Regions from separate parts of the Rothia terrae genome, predicted to be linked through region 1. Evidence: predicted binding sites of a transcription regulator. Region 1 holds the regulator's gene; each other region holds the start of a gene.
What was found. Region 1 encodes LexA, which represses DNA repair genes until DNA is damaged. Its sites were predicted from a motif close to TCGAACANNTGTTCGA; they were not measured.
Positions count from the first base shown of each region.

Region 2: IDM49_RS06660 (LexA family protein) is a predicted target of LexA. The motif match lies at 2,121-2,136, and genes of this name have one in related genera.
Region 3: IDM49_RS11750 (LexA family protein) is a predicted target of LexA. The motif match lies at 2,950-2,965, and genes of this name have one in related genera.

Region 1 covers NZ_CP061539.1:1,769,672-1,774,431, reverse strand. Annotated here, with positions in the region: gene IDM49_RS08155 (amino acid permease) at 1-1,391, shown strand, start outside; gene lexA (transcriptional repressor LexA) at 1,529-2,248, opposite strand; gene IDM49_RS08145 (LysM peptidoglycan-binding domain-containing protein) at 2,470-2,982, shown strand; gene IDM49_RS08140 (histidinol-phosphate transaminase) at 3,012-4,142, shown strand; gene hisB (imidazoleglycerol-phosphate dehydratase HisB) at 4,225-4,760, shown strand, end outside.
Region 2 covers NZ_CP061539.1:1,417,504-1,422,263, reverse strand. Annotated here, with positions in the region: gene IDM49_RS06670 (heme o synthase) at 1-292, shown strand, start outside; gene IDM49_RS06665 (Y-family DNA polymerase) at 387-1,667, opposite strand; gene IDM49_RS06660 (LexA family protein) at 1,660-2,088, opposite strand; gene IDM49_RS06655 (hypothetical protein) at 2,307-2,906, shown strand; gene IDM49_RS06650 (COX15/CtaA family protein) at 3,256-4,365, opposite strand; gene IDM49_RS06645 (ABC transporter permease) at 4,402-4,760, opposite strand, start outside.
Region 3 covers NZ_CP062961.1:8,512-13,271, reverse strand. Annotated here, with positions in the region: gene IDM49_RS11765 (ParA family protein) at 1-524, shown strand, start outside; gene IDM49_RS11760 (hypothetical protein) at 593-832, shown strand; gene IDM49_RS11755 (hypothetical protein) at 1,061-2,470, shown strand; gene IDM49_RS11750 (LexA family protein) at 3,001-3,432, shown strand; gene IDM49_RS11745 (Y-family DNA polymerase) at 3,422-3,703, shown strand; gene IDM49_RS11740 (hypothetical protein) at 3,711-3,929, shown strand; gene IDM49_RS11735 (transposase family protein) at 4,158-4,760, shown strand, end outside.

The DNA.
Region 1 (4,760 bases):
TGCAAATGATTGCAATTGGCGGCGCGATTGGTACCGGTCTGTTCTTCGGCTCGGGTAAGCTCATCAGCCTTGTCGGCCCCTCGGTAATCTTTGTGTACATGATTATCGGGTTCGTGCTTTTCTTCGTGATGCGAGCACTCGGTGAGCTCCTGCTGTCCAACCTCAACTACAAAACCTTTGGCGATATCGCCAAAGACCTTATCGGTCCCTGGGCCGGCTTTTTCGTCTCATGGAACTACTGGTTCTCCTGGGTTGTTGCGTGTATCGCTGATATCGTAGCTATCACCGCCTACGCCCAGTATTTCAACCCCGATATTCCTGTCTGGTTACCGGCTTTGCTCACGGCTTCAGCGCTCTTAATTTTGAACCTTCAGCCGGTTAAATTCTTTGGCGAAACAGAGTTCTGGTTCGCAATTATCAAGGTCGTAGCGATTCTGGCGCTTATCGTTGTTGGTCTTTACCTGATCTTCAGCGGTCACCATAATCCCAACGGAACGACAGCTCAGGTATCTAACCTTTGGAACTACGGTGGATTTTTCCCCACCGGTCTGAGCGGCTTTATTCTGGGCTTCCAGATGGGTATTTTTGCCTTTATCGGTATTGAGCTGGTAGGTACCACAGCTGCTGAAACCGAAAACCCGCACCGAAACCTACCTAAGGCTATTAACTCCATCATCATGCGTATCTTGGTGTTCTACGTGGGTGCACTGAGCATCATTATGATGGTTACTCCCTGGGTAGACATCGATCCAGAACAGAGCCCCTTCACCTCCATGTTCGGCATGGTCGGATTCACCGGCGCAGCGTTTGTGGTCAACCTTGTGGTTCTGCTCTCTGCCGCGTCCAGCGCCAACTCCGGTGTTTATTCGGCTAGCCGTATGGCGTACTCGCTGGGACTTGACCGGCATGCGCCTAAACTTTTTGCACGCAAAAACAAGCGTCATGTGCCGTCTAATGCTGTTTTCTTCACCGCGGTTTTCGCATTCTTGTCGATCCCGTTGCTGCTAGCCGGTGATACCCTGGTTTCGGCATTCACCGTGATCTCATCTTTGTGCTCCACCTGCATCCTCTTTACTTGGGGTAGCATCGTGGTCAGCTACATCAACTACCATCGCAAGTTCCCTGAACGTCATGCGGCCTCGCAGTTCCGCATGCCACTTCCTAAAATCACTCCGTGGTTTATTCTTGCGTTCTTTGCCTTTATCGTTTTTGCACTGGCACTGGGCGAAGATACCCGTATCGCTTTGATTCTTATCCCGCTTTGGTTTGTTGTCCTCACCATTCTGTGGAAGATTACCAAAGCTAAATTGGAACGTGAGCACCTGCCTGTTACCGGCATGATCCCGATTCAGACCCCTGAAGAAATCGCTCGTAACTTCGAGAATAGATAACCCTGGTGCGGGGCATAGCGTTCATGCAGAATAGTGAAGGTTTGCCCGCCATTAAAATCAGGTAACACATAAAAGAGGCCGCCCCACCATATTCACGATGGTGGGGCGGCCTCTTTTGATGTGCAGATGCTTTTGCTCTAAAGGCTTCTGAGAACCGAAACTACCTTGCCCATGATAAGAGCGTGATCGCCGATAATGGGCTCATACTGGGTGTTTTGGGGCAGTAGCCAGGTATGACCATCGCGTTGGCGGAAAGTTTTGACAGTCGCTTCATCATCAAGAAGAGCCGCCACAATATCCCCGTTGTTAGCGGTGTGCTGCGAACGTACAACCACCCAGTCACCATCCATAATTGCTGCATCAACCATGGAATCACCTTTAACACGCAACATGAACAGCTCGCCGTTTCCAACAAGCTGTCGAGGTAGTGCCATGACATCCTCGATGTTTTGTTCCGCTGTAATGGGAGCACCCGCTGCGATGCGGCCCATCAAAGGAACCTGTGCAAGATCGTGAGAGGGCGGTTCGAAAGAGGGAATCTGCGGTAAAGCCACAAGGTCTGCGGTGGTCTCTTCAGCAGAATGCTCCGCATCGCCAAAATTGAGGACTTCAATAGCGCGGGGACGTTTTGAATCGCGACGGATATATCCCATCTGCTCCAAACGCGAGAGCTGATGAGTGACAGAAGAAAGCGATGCTAGACCAACGAGATCTCCGATTTCGCGCATTGACGGCGGATAACCGCGTTCATCAATGGCGGTGGAAATGGCGGTCAAAATTTTCTGTTGGCGAGCGGTGAGGGGCTTAGCACCGCGAGGACGCTTACCCTGCGGAGTATCTGGCGTGCTGTAACTCACTGGTTGCTCGTTTCTGTAGTCCTTATTTTGTCAGTCCCCAGTGTTTGACTAGTGCTCACTGGTGTCTTAGTTCTATCAGCCTATGGCACTTTTATTCGAAAACCAAACATTTGTTCTAATTTTTCTCGACTATGTTCGAATTTTCTGATAGAACATATATACGAAGTTCGAACAAAGTTTCGAATATTTGGTTTCCTGTTCAGTAAGAAGGAGTTCCGATAGTGAGTACTGTAGTTATCCCGCGTCCTGTCCGCCCCGGCACGGCTTTTTCGCGTGCTAACGCTGTGGTTCGTCCGCAACGGGTAGAGAGCGCACCGCTTCCTTCTGCTCAGCTTCGAGTGATCAAGCCTGCGCGGCAGCTTCCTCAGCCTGTTCGAAACCAACGAGATTTAAACCCGAGCGTCGCGCCGGCTGCCCGGACATCTCGTCGAGGCCGCCTACTTTCTATGCTCAAGGGACTTTCTTTCATGACTCTAGGTGCCCTCATCGTCCTAGTCGGTGCATCCTTTATCGCCCCTCAGGATGCCCAAGCTGGTTCAAGCCCGGTTGATTCATCATCAGTGGGTCGTACAGTGACTGTTGATGCTGGTCAAACCCTTTGGGATGTTGCGCGAGAAGTGAGCCCCGAATCGGATCCTCGTGATGTGGTGAATCTGATTATCGACGTCAATAATCTTTCCAGCACTACTTTGCATACTGGTCAGAATCTGGAAATCCCCGTAATGAATGGTTAGTACGTCGTAGTTGTGATTAGACTGGCAGTGTGAGTGAAGCATTACAAGCACTTGAGAACCTGCCTATTCGCGACGACTTGCGTGGTCGCTCACCGTATGGCGCGCCCATGATTGATGTTCCTATTACGCTGAACGTCAATGAGAATACGCACCCGATGCCCGATGAGGTGGTAGAAGCCATCGGTGCTGAAATCGGTAAAGTTGCCCACCGACTCAATCGTTACCCCGACCGTGAATTCGTTGAGTTGCGTCAAGAACTCGCAGAGTTTTTAGGACACGGGCTCACAGCTGACAATGTATGGGCTGCTAACGGCTCAAATGAAGTACTTCAGCAACTTTTCCAAGTCTTTGGCGGGCCAGGGCGAAGCGTCATGAGCTTTGTGCCTACCTATTCCATGTACCCGCTTTTGGCTGATGGTACCAATACCGAATTTATCGCCGGAGAGCGTGCGGCGGACTTTACCCTCACCGCAGAGTCTGCGGTTGCTCAAGTTATCAAGCATCGCCCTCATATTGTGGTGCTGTGTTCGCCGAACAATCCCACCGGCACCGCTCTGGAAAAAGAAGTTATCGAGCGGGTTTACTCAGCGGTCGAAGAACTTGATGGCATTCTCATCGTTGATGAAGCCTACGCCGAGTTTGCGCAAGATCCAGAGCAGACAGCTCTGACGCTGTTACCTGGACGCAATCGTTTGGTGGTTAGTCGCACCATGAGTAAAGCGTTTGCATTTGCTGGTGTGCGACTGGGCTATTTCGCGGCGCACCCTGCCATTGCGGATGCGGTTCGACTGGTTCGTTTGCCCTATCATCTGTCATCGGTCACACAGGCAACAGCTTTGGCGGCTTTGCGTCATCGTACGCAACTGTTAGCAAACGTTGAGGATATTAAGGATGCGAGAAACCGCATCGTGACTAGGCTCCGTGAGCTGGGACTTAAGCCTGCTGAATCTGATTCTAATTTTGTATTTTTCTCGGGGCTGCAGGATGAGAAGGAGGCCTGGGAGTATTTGCTGGCAGACGGTATTTTAGTTCGAGATAACGGTATTGCCGGGCATTTAAGAGTGACGGCAGGTACACAAGAAGAAACCACAGCTTTCTTGCAATCTTTGGAGAATTATTTGGTGAGCACCGGCGCTTACCTGCCTGCATCTGATCACTAGAGCCGCCATACAGTTCTGTGAGAAAAACCGTTTCGCTTCATGCTCTGAAAATCTAGACCACCTCGTTAAGGACGCTAACCACATGACTCAATCTTCAACAGATTTTGGCTCTCGTACTGCCAAAATTGAACGTACTACCAGTGAATCCAGTGTCAGCGTAGAGATCAACCTGAATGGCACCGGTGCATCGAACATCGATACCTCTGTGCCGTTTTACGATCACATGCTGACGGCCCTTTCCAAGCACTCTCTGATTGATATGAACATTAAGTGCACGGGTGATACTCACATTGATGTACACCATACGGTGGAGGACACCGCGATTGTTCTGGGCGAGGCTCTCAAGCAGGCTTTAGGTGATAAAAAGGGTATCCGCCGTTTTGGTCAGGCGACCGTTCCCCTTGATGAAGCTCTTGCTTCGGCTGTTGTGGATATCTCAGGGCGTCCGTATCTGGTGCATGGTGGTGAGCCTGAAGGGTTTGAGTTCCATCAAATCGGCGGTCATTTCACGGGATCGATGGTGCGCCATCTATTTGAAGCGTTCGCGTATCATGCGGGAATCTGCCTGCATATCAAGGTGTTGGGCGGACGCGATCCGCACCATATTGCGGAGGCAGA
Region 2 (4,760 bases), 350 kb from region 1:
GAGCGTTTCTGTTCAGGTAGTACTCTACGGCTGGGCGATGGTTATCTGCTCGCTCCTATTGGTTCCGGTGGGCGGGGCAGGTTGGGTGTACACCTTGTCTGCTGTGATTGCCGGTGGCTGGTTCTTATATAACTGCCATAAGTTGCATAGTTTGGCAGCTCAAGAGAAGGCAACAAGCCGCACCGCTATGACCGTTTTCCACGGTTCTATCACCTACTTGACGGTGCTCTTTATTGCGCTGGCTGTAGACCCGTTTGTGGGTGGACCTGTTATGTCAGGTGCTTTGATCTAAGTTTCGTATAGTCAAAAGTCCCTTATCGACAGCTCGATAAGGGACTTTTTGTTTTTAAGTTTTGGGCAAGGGGGAGTCGGACAGGGGGAGATCTTCACCGGATTTTAGCGGTGGCGAGCTCGTTCCAGTGGGTGGTTCCCCTGGGGGAGAGCATCTCTCTTTTCATCTCCCACGATGGTTTGTGAGACAACCCCGCATACCCCAGACCTACAGAATGTTCCCCACACTGTTCTTGCACGGTATGTAAAAGCCGGGCGATTTGTCTTTTATCGTGGGGAGAGATGAAAGGTTCTAGAAGCGGTTCATAGGCCGCTGGGTGCAAGTCGGTAAGGATAATTCCGGCGCGTACGTAGCGAGCCACCCCAAAATCTGCTCGGGTAAGAAGTCTGTGGCTTGCGCGGGTAATCACCACGGGATCAGCTGTAGCGGTATCGAGCTTAACGCGCACAGCCGGATGCGATTGAACACCTTGGGCAAAGTAAGAAGTCGAGCAAAAAGCGCTGATATAGCGCGCAGTTTGCTGATGCTTCACGAGTCTTTGTGCGGCTCGTTGGGCGTACACGCTGAGAACCTGACACATCTGCTCTTCTGTTGTAATGGGATCCGAGAATGAGCGGGAGTAGATGAGCTGATCTTTCATGATGCGGTTTTCTTCCCATTCGATAGCGGGTATTCCGCGTACTTCTAGAGCCGTGCGCATCAGAACAACGTTAAACCTTTCCCGAATGAGGGTGGGTGGAGCCAATGCGAGATCTTTGATGCTGCAAATTCCCTGTAACGTCAGCCGGCGTGCGGAGCGAGAGCCAACGCCCCATAACTCACTGACCGGTAGCGTCGTGAGGAGAGCCTCCCTCCGCTCGGTAGGCAATGCATCCCATACGCAGACCCCGCTCAGAGCTGGAATCTTCTTAGCTGCTTTATTGGAAAGCTTGGCAAGAGTCTTCGTGCGTGCCACCCCCACGCAGACAGGAACTCCCACTCTGCGTGCCACATCATCTTTGATGGTGCGCGCAAGCTGTCGAGCATCTGCAGGTGAGGCGGGTGCCGTTAGAAAAGCCTCATCGATGCTGTATTGCTCAAAGTCACCGGCGTACTCCTGAAGAATACGCATCACACGGTCGGAGATATCTCCATAAAGTTCATAGTTAGAAGAACGCGCGATGACGCCCTGCTCTTGCGCTCGTTGTTTGACCTCGAACCACGGTTGACCCATCGAAAATCCTAATGCTTTGGCGTGAGCGTCTAAGGCGATAATGCAGCCGTCATTATTGGAAAGTACAACCACGGGCTTGCGAGCAAGAGAAGGGTCAAGGATTTTCTCGCACGATGCGTAGCACGAGTTGATATCAACGTGAAAGATGAGGTTACTAGACATGATGCAGGCACCTCGTCACTACCCCGAAGATGGTGAAATCAGACTCCTCGTTAATCTGAAGAGGGGAGTATTGCGGGTTTTCAGGGTAAAGCCAACCGACTCCGGCTTGATCAATGTGAAATCTTTTGACGGTGAATTCGCCGTTGAGAGCGGCAACCACAATGTTTCCCGGGCGAGGCCGCAGAGAGCGATCCACGATAATTTCATCGCCGTCGCTGATGCCGGCATCCACCATGGAGTGTCCGCTCACGCGCAGTATGTAGGTGGCGGCTTTGTCTTTAATGAGAATGTCGTTGAGATCGATAGAAACTGCGCGGTAGTCCTGGGCTGGCGAGGGGAAGCCAGCTGGCACGCTGGTCTCTGGGTAAGGGTAGGGCGCCTGAGCTGTAGCATCTAAGCGCGCGAGGAGTATTGCTTTCATGCTCTTATAATAGAACATATATTCTAATTAATTAGAATATATGTTCTATTAAATTAATATTTAGCCATTATATACCATTAAGTACGCATCTGTACTAAATTTTCTAATAATGGTACTTAATAATTTGAAATGTTAGCCTTCCTAACAAATAAACCTTTACTCTTGAAAGATAAGGGGAATGACTATTCCTCGAACTGATGGACATGAATAGGGAAAACATGACTACTCCTAACAACAATGAGCGCATCGACAAGACTGCGGACTCATTGAAGAACAACAAGCACGCCGACTCAGTTGCAGGTCACAACGCATCAGAGCGCGTTGAAAACGTAAAGAACCGCACCACTGAGCACGTGAGCCGCACCGAACGCACCGAGCACGTTCACCGCACTGAGAACACTCACCCCGAAGAGCACGGCTCATACGCTCCCAAGAAAAAGAAGAAGATTTGGCCCTGGTTGCTGGCTCTCCTCCTTCTCTTGCTCCTTATCATCGGTGGTTGCGCAGCACTCGGCGGTAACAAGGATGATGACAAGGTAAACGTTGAGCTTTCAGCTACCACCACCGGTGACGCAGCTGTTAACCACCACCCCGGTGGCGCTGAAGCAGCTGACAACGCGTTCACTGACTCCTGGACCACCACCGTTAACGACATCAACGTCAAGGACGGCTACTCAATGGCAGTAACCGACAAGGATGGTAGCGCAGCCAACCTCGGTTGCAAGATTACCGTTGACGGCGTAGTTCAGGACGAGCAGACCGCTGCTGAAGGTGAAAACAAGGTAGTTTGCAACCTTCCTGACGAACTCAAGAAGTAAGCACTAACTTCTTATAGTTCTCATTTCAAAAAGAGCCCCCGCACACCGCGGGGGCTCTTTTGGTATTAGGTTTCTGTGCCTTGAATAGACAGCCGGTGGGAAACTGTTGCTGGTGGCAGGCACCGATGCTTACGAACTTCGCAATCAGCCGCGGGCGGCGCCTTGCTGAGCGCCCGCATCCGACCTTCTCTTATGCAATCACGAAACTTTCCTCAAGTCGTCTTAGTCGGCGCGACGAGGAGAGCTGTAAGGGCTGCCGATTATCCTCTAGCAATCTTGTTTTTATATACCCAAAGGGCGGGCTTACCGTTATCGGTGAGCCCGCCCTTTGAGATGATGTGTTCGAGGTTTATCGCAATGTGTCTTCTGTCTGGACGCGGTCTACGCGGTTGAGTGCCAGTTCGCGGCTGGAGGTCTTGGAGAGAGTCAGCATGCGTTCAATGAGGGACGCTGCCACCCAGGTGAAGAGCGCCGAGCCAATGAGATGCAGTTCAACAACGACAATGGGGAGCCCGTTGAAGTACTGGTAGTAACCAATAGCCGCCTGTACCAACAGCACAATAACGGTGATATTCAGTGAGCGCTTGATCATGTTCGGCCAGCTGTATTTTTTAGCCAGCACGTACAGGATGATAATTCCTGCGCAGAAAGACCAAGCTGAGATGCTGTGGGTGCGGGTGACAACGAGCACGTCGAAAGGATGACGGTGGGTCATGGGGTCGCCAGCGTGCGGGCCGGTTCCTGTGACTACTGTTCCGACAAAGATAATAACGCTTGCAATAAAAGTGCCTACCCAACCCAGCTGATGCATGATGTTGGCTCCGTTGGGTACCGGGCCGGCAACGTCCTCACTTGCTGCAACATCGGGCACAAAGTAGCGGTAGATGCGGTTGAGGAAGATGGCTGCCAGTGCAATCATGATGGCTGATAGAACGTAGTGCGCGGTGATCATCCAGGGGTTGAGCTTGAGCCACACCGAGACGCCACCAACAACCGCCTGCAGGGGAATGCCCCATAGTAGAAGAAGAGCAAGGTTGAAAAGGTCTGCGTATCGGTTTTCTGAGGTGCGCAAGCCCTTAATGACTTTTTTCTGTGAAAAGAACATCTCGGCAAATCCCTTGCGCGTAATGCCTGGGAAAACAAGGCGCACAATCGCCAAAAATGCTGCAATGGTGAAAGCCATCAGCACAAAGGTCAACAGGCGATTACCAAATTCCACCGCGCCATGGATGCCCATCTCGGGGGTAGTCGTCCAGGACTCAGCGTTACAACGGGGCCAATTATCGCAACCCAACCCCGAGCCAGTCAGACGAACGATGCCACCAGTTGCCACAATGCCCATGTTGGCGATGAGCACACCCCAGGCACTTGCTTTCACCCAGGGGGTGTAGCGCTCAGGAATGTAGCGGTCTGCGAATCGTGTGGATTGTTGTTGAAGATGGTATGCGATAGAAGCCATAGTCAAGACCTTGAGTATCGAGTAGAGGAAAACTTTTTATGCGGACCACTTGAATTTTTTCAGCGCGATAGCGCCGACCACAAGCGTCCAGAGAAGCAAAATGATGTGCGGCAGAAGTTCGAAGCGGGTGAGCATGAGTTCTGCGCGGAGAGCTTCACCCAGTGCGCCGGAGGGCAACACATTAGGAATCCATTCGAGGAAGGCAGGCAGGTAGGAGCTGGGAATCAGCACGCCGCCAACGCCTGCAAGAATGACCCACGCCATGTTAACGATAGCTAGGGTAGCTTCGGCGCGTACCGTTCCTGCAATCAGTAAACCGAGCGACGTAAAAGCTGCAGCACCCAGTAGCAGGGTGGGAATGCTCATGAAGAGCCCTGTGATATTAGGAGACCACC
Region 3 (4,760 bases), on a different replicon from region 1:
CTGGGTACTCCTCACGTGTGATAGACCTAGATCCTCAAGGGTCAGCAACGGAATGGTCTGAAGTTGCCGAACAAGCAGGTGACCCACTGACCCGATTCGATGTCACCTTTGCTATCAAGCCCGTACTCAAAAAAACCTTAGAGGCCTCAATGCAAGACTGGGTATTTATTGACACGCCACCGGGGGATTCAGCCACCATTGATGAAGCCATTAAGCTTGCTGACTTTGTTATTGTTCCAACACCTGTAGCACCTGAAGATTTCAACCGGGCTGTCAAGACTCTTAATGCTATTGACAAGCCCGCAGCTTTGTTGCTGTGTCACTGGAACAAGCAGAACACCAAAATGTATGACATTGTGAGGTCTCAAATCCAAGAGAGCGACTTGATTGCATTTGATGCTGAGGTGCCTAACAAGCAGCAGTTACAGAACTTCTGGTATGCCAATACCAGTAAAGGTGATCTCGGGGGATATCAGGATGTTTTCACGGAGCTTTCCCAGACCCTAAAAGCTCTCAACTCCTAATAAACCATATAGTCATATGTAAGTATGTATGGTTGTATGTATAACCATATTTAAGATAGGTGTAAGAAATGAACTCGAACATGGGGGAGCGGCTCAAAGCGGCTCAAGCAAAGAAGAATCAAAAACAAAATGCGGTGAGTGTAGAAAACACTTTCAAAAGCTCTAAGGACGTCTCAAAGAAGGAGACTAAAAAGTTTACCTTCAATCTGGATGCGGATCTCTATCAGAAGCTACGCCGAGAAGCTTTTGAAAAAGAGACCGATATGACGAGTCTGATGAACTCGTACTTACGTCAGGCTTTACAGTAATATGGTTCTATGTATGTATGTATGTATGTATGGTTATACATCTAGCCATATATAAGGATTAGGTCAAGGAATGCAACCACATCACAATTGTTCTTGAGATTTGCTATCTTCTCATGTGCTCAGGCTGGCAAGCAGCTAATTCTGTAGCGCACTTGATGTGTTCAGGGCAGCGGTCGAGTATGCAAATGGTTACTTTAGTGGAATAAGATAACCAAAAAGGAGCTCATCATGCCGCTGGTTCAATACACTACGAACAAATTCACCATACCGCTCAAGCACCCCAAAGGTTTGCAAGACATTACTGAAAAAGATTTCGAAGAGGCTGCTAATAGAATCTTTACAGTAGTCTTACCAGGCCGTATCAAACAGCTTAGCCACTCTACTTCTATAAATACAGGTGCTGCTGTACGAAAGGTTCAGCTAGTTCCTAAAGACCCTGAAGAGGTGAAATGGCGAGTTGCCACAATAAAAGCAGGTCTTCAAGAATCCGTCATTTTTCATCCCACAAAAAATGTTTCTCATTGGGAAAAACGTCAAAGTTTCCCTGGTTATGATGGATCCGATAAGGGTTCTATCAGTTATAACTTGGGAACAGTACAAGCCTACATAATGGCACAACGAATTCTTGGGGTTAACACTTTAGTTAATTTAGACTCGCTACTTACAGTGATGAATGGTCAGCAGCCTCGAGATTCTAGACCTGATTTTATTGGATATAAAAGAAATATCTCTCCAGGAAGAACAGTTTCTGTGCAGAGCCGTCATATTCGTATTGTCATTGAAGCTAAAGGTCGAAGCCCCAAGGTCAAACCAACGTCCATACTGACAAACCATGAGGGGACAGATGCAGCGCTTAGACAGCTTGGAAAACGAAAAGATTCCAAGAAAAATTATTCATGGCAGAGTATTCTCACGGCACCCATTAAATCGCCAAACCCTCAAGCTATCGGAATCGCGTCCCTTGCTTATTTTGACTCAAATGACAGGTGGTGCAGCTACCTTGAAGACCCCGACTACGACCTGAAACCAGGTAAATTAAGTTGTAGCGATGAAGATTTTGAAGCTTATGTAGATCTCACTGCTGCAATACAGGCACATCTGTATTTCAAACAAAATGGCAGCAGGGTTGCATCCTCCACAAGGGTATCTTCCAATGAAACGCTTCAAAATATTTGGCGAGATAAGGTCACAAATACCGCCCTCGCGATATCATCCCGCTTACAGAAATTTCTCGAAAGTATTGATTCACTGCCGGTAAGTTCTGACCAGCTAGAAGAATTCAAGAGAATTCAGGAAGAAGAAAAAACTGGCTCATCCTCAACGCTAAACGTCGTTAAGCAGGAAACCGGTCAGCAAGTGCTTCCCGAACAATGGGCATCCGACAGGTACAGAAACGCTGCACTGCTAGAGACTCTATGGCAGGAGGAGCTGTGGCTGAGGATAGATAAATTATTCAAACGAAATATCTTTGACGCTAATCGTATCAAGCCAGGATTAGATATGATTGTGCCGCTAGAGAAGTCAAAAATTGAATTAAAAATAGATACTCAAGCTGAAGGAAATTCATCATTGGCAGTCGAAGAAGAGGCAAGCGACACTCACGAAAAATCAAGCTTCCACATCATGACTCTGGCGTAGATGCCAGCACTCTCGTATAACCCACCAAGAGCCACCACGATAAAGCCATGCGAGAGAATCTTTTTATAACAAGGTCGAATGTGTGAGCATAGGTTTGGAGTGCGGTTTCAGCAGGGAAATTCTCCAGGTGGGTGACTATCTCTACTCTTCCTTGCGGGTTTTTGATTCCTGTCTTCTTTTGGCTATTTGCCAGGAATATGTGACTACAGTGCCAATTCCAGTAGATGCAATGAGTGCAATGACAGCAATTAATGTTTTGGTAGTTTCCATTTAGTCAGATTCAACGCGTTGATGTCGGTCGTTTTGGTGAGTATTTGCTCTGCATTCTGTAGAAATCTTCTACATATGTGTCAAAAATATTGCCAAGATATAGTGTGGGGGAAGCAGGTAAGACTACCGTTTTTGACATATTTTCACTCAAAGTAATCAGGTGAGCTCCTGACTCGCAGTCCTGGGGGCCTGGGGCATTGTTCCTGTGATAGAACATATATTCTACGATTAATTAGAATATATATTCTATTGTGAGTGGTGTGAAAGCAGCACTCACCCATCAACTCACCGCCGACATCCCAGCGCAATATCCCTCTTCAGAAACGACCGTCCCAGCAGGATTCCCATCACCAGCCCAGGACTACACCGCAACCTCCATCGATCTCAACCACATCCTCATCAAAGACAAAACCGCCACCTACATCCTGCGCGTCAGCGGTCACTCCATGATCGATGCAGGCATCAGCGATGGGGGTGAAATCATTGTGGATCGCTCCATCACCCCAACCCACGGAAATATCGTCGTGGCCGCTCTAGCTGGTGAGTTCACCGTCAAACGATTCGAAATAGACCACCACGGCAAAGGATGGCTCGTACCTGCAAACCCCGACTACTCACCAATCCCCAGTGAAGAAGAAGCAGACTTTCTCATCTTCGGAGTAGTAACCCGCTGCATCCACCATGTCTACTAACCAAACCCTAATCTTTCACTTCGATATTAACTCCTGCTATGCATCCTGCGAGAAAATCCTTGACCCCTCCCTGAGAGACAACCCAGTGGTTGTACTCTCCAATAACGACAGGTGCATTATTGCCCTAGATAGTGAGGCTAAAGCCCTAGGTTTCAAGCTCGGGGATCCCTGGTTCCAGGTAGAAGAGTTAGCCACCGCGCGTGGCATCGTGGCTCGCTCCTCAAACTACGAGCTCTACAGCGACATCTCCGAGCGATTCATGCTGGTGTAGCGCGAGTATGCCCCAGACTTTGAGCAATAATCCGTTGATAGAACACGCTGATTTTTCGGTGGCGCGGTATGCAGTGGGTGGGGTGATGCAGAGCGATTTATCTGCTGCGGAGTGGATGAAGACTTTGGAGCCGTTTGAGTTTGCTCATGAGGCTCGGGATGTGGTGGAGTCTATTGATGAGCGGTTTGATGGTTCTGTGGTGGGGTTATGGGTGGGTCGGGGGTAATCCGGTGGGGCAGATGAAACGGGGGATATTGTCGGCGCGGTGCACGACGCATTGGAAAGAGTTAGCCATAGCGCGGTTATAACCTGGTACCTATGCACAAATATCTGAGAGGCTTATTCAAAAGTAGGAACACACCCACACCCCACCAACTAGACAACGGCCCCACCAGCGGCAAAAATAAGAGGATTAAATCACTACAAATAACCTCAAGCCATACCGGAAGAACCGTTGCTCCACCAGCGTACAACAGGGCTCACACCTCAGCAATTCACCACGCTACTGACAGCCCTCACCTCTCATATCACCTGGGCAAAACCAGGCGGAAGACCACCAGCACTAACCCTGGCCCAGGGTCTTAAAGTCACCCTTTTCTACCACCGACACAACCTCACCGAAGAACTACTGGCAGAAATCTTCAACACCTCCCAGCCCACCATCTCACGGACCATCAACACCGTTGAAAAAGCACTTGAGAAAGCCCTCAGGCCGCTAGAACAGTCTATAGAAAACAGCCTGAAAATCCCTGGTTCACTGGTGATCGACGGCACCCTAATTCCCACCTGGAACTGGCGTTCACTAGGAAAAACAAACTTTTCTGGTAAGCATAAACGAGCCGGTTTCAACCATCAAGTGATTTGCACCCTGGGCGGGAAACTGCTGGCCATCACTGACCCGGTCCCTGGCGCTAGGCATGATGCCTATGCCTTCAAGCATCATGGCTTGGAAAGATATCTTGATGAGAGCACTTTGGCTGATAAGGGTTACATCGGGTTGGGGCTGGCCACCCCAGTAAGACGCAGCAAAGCCCGCAGGATGCCTGCAGATGTGAAG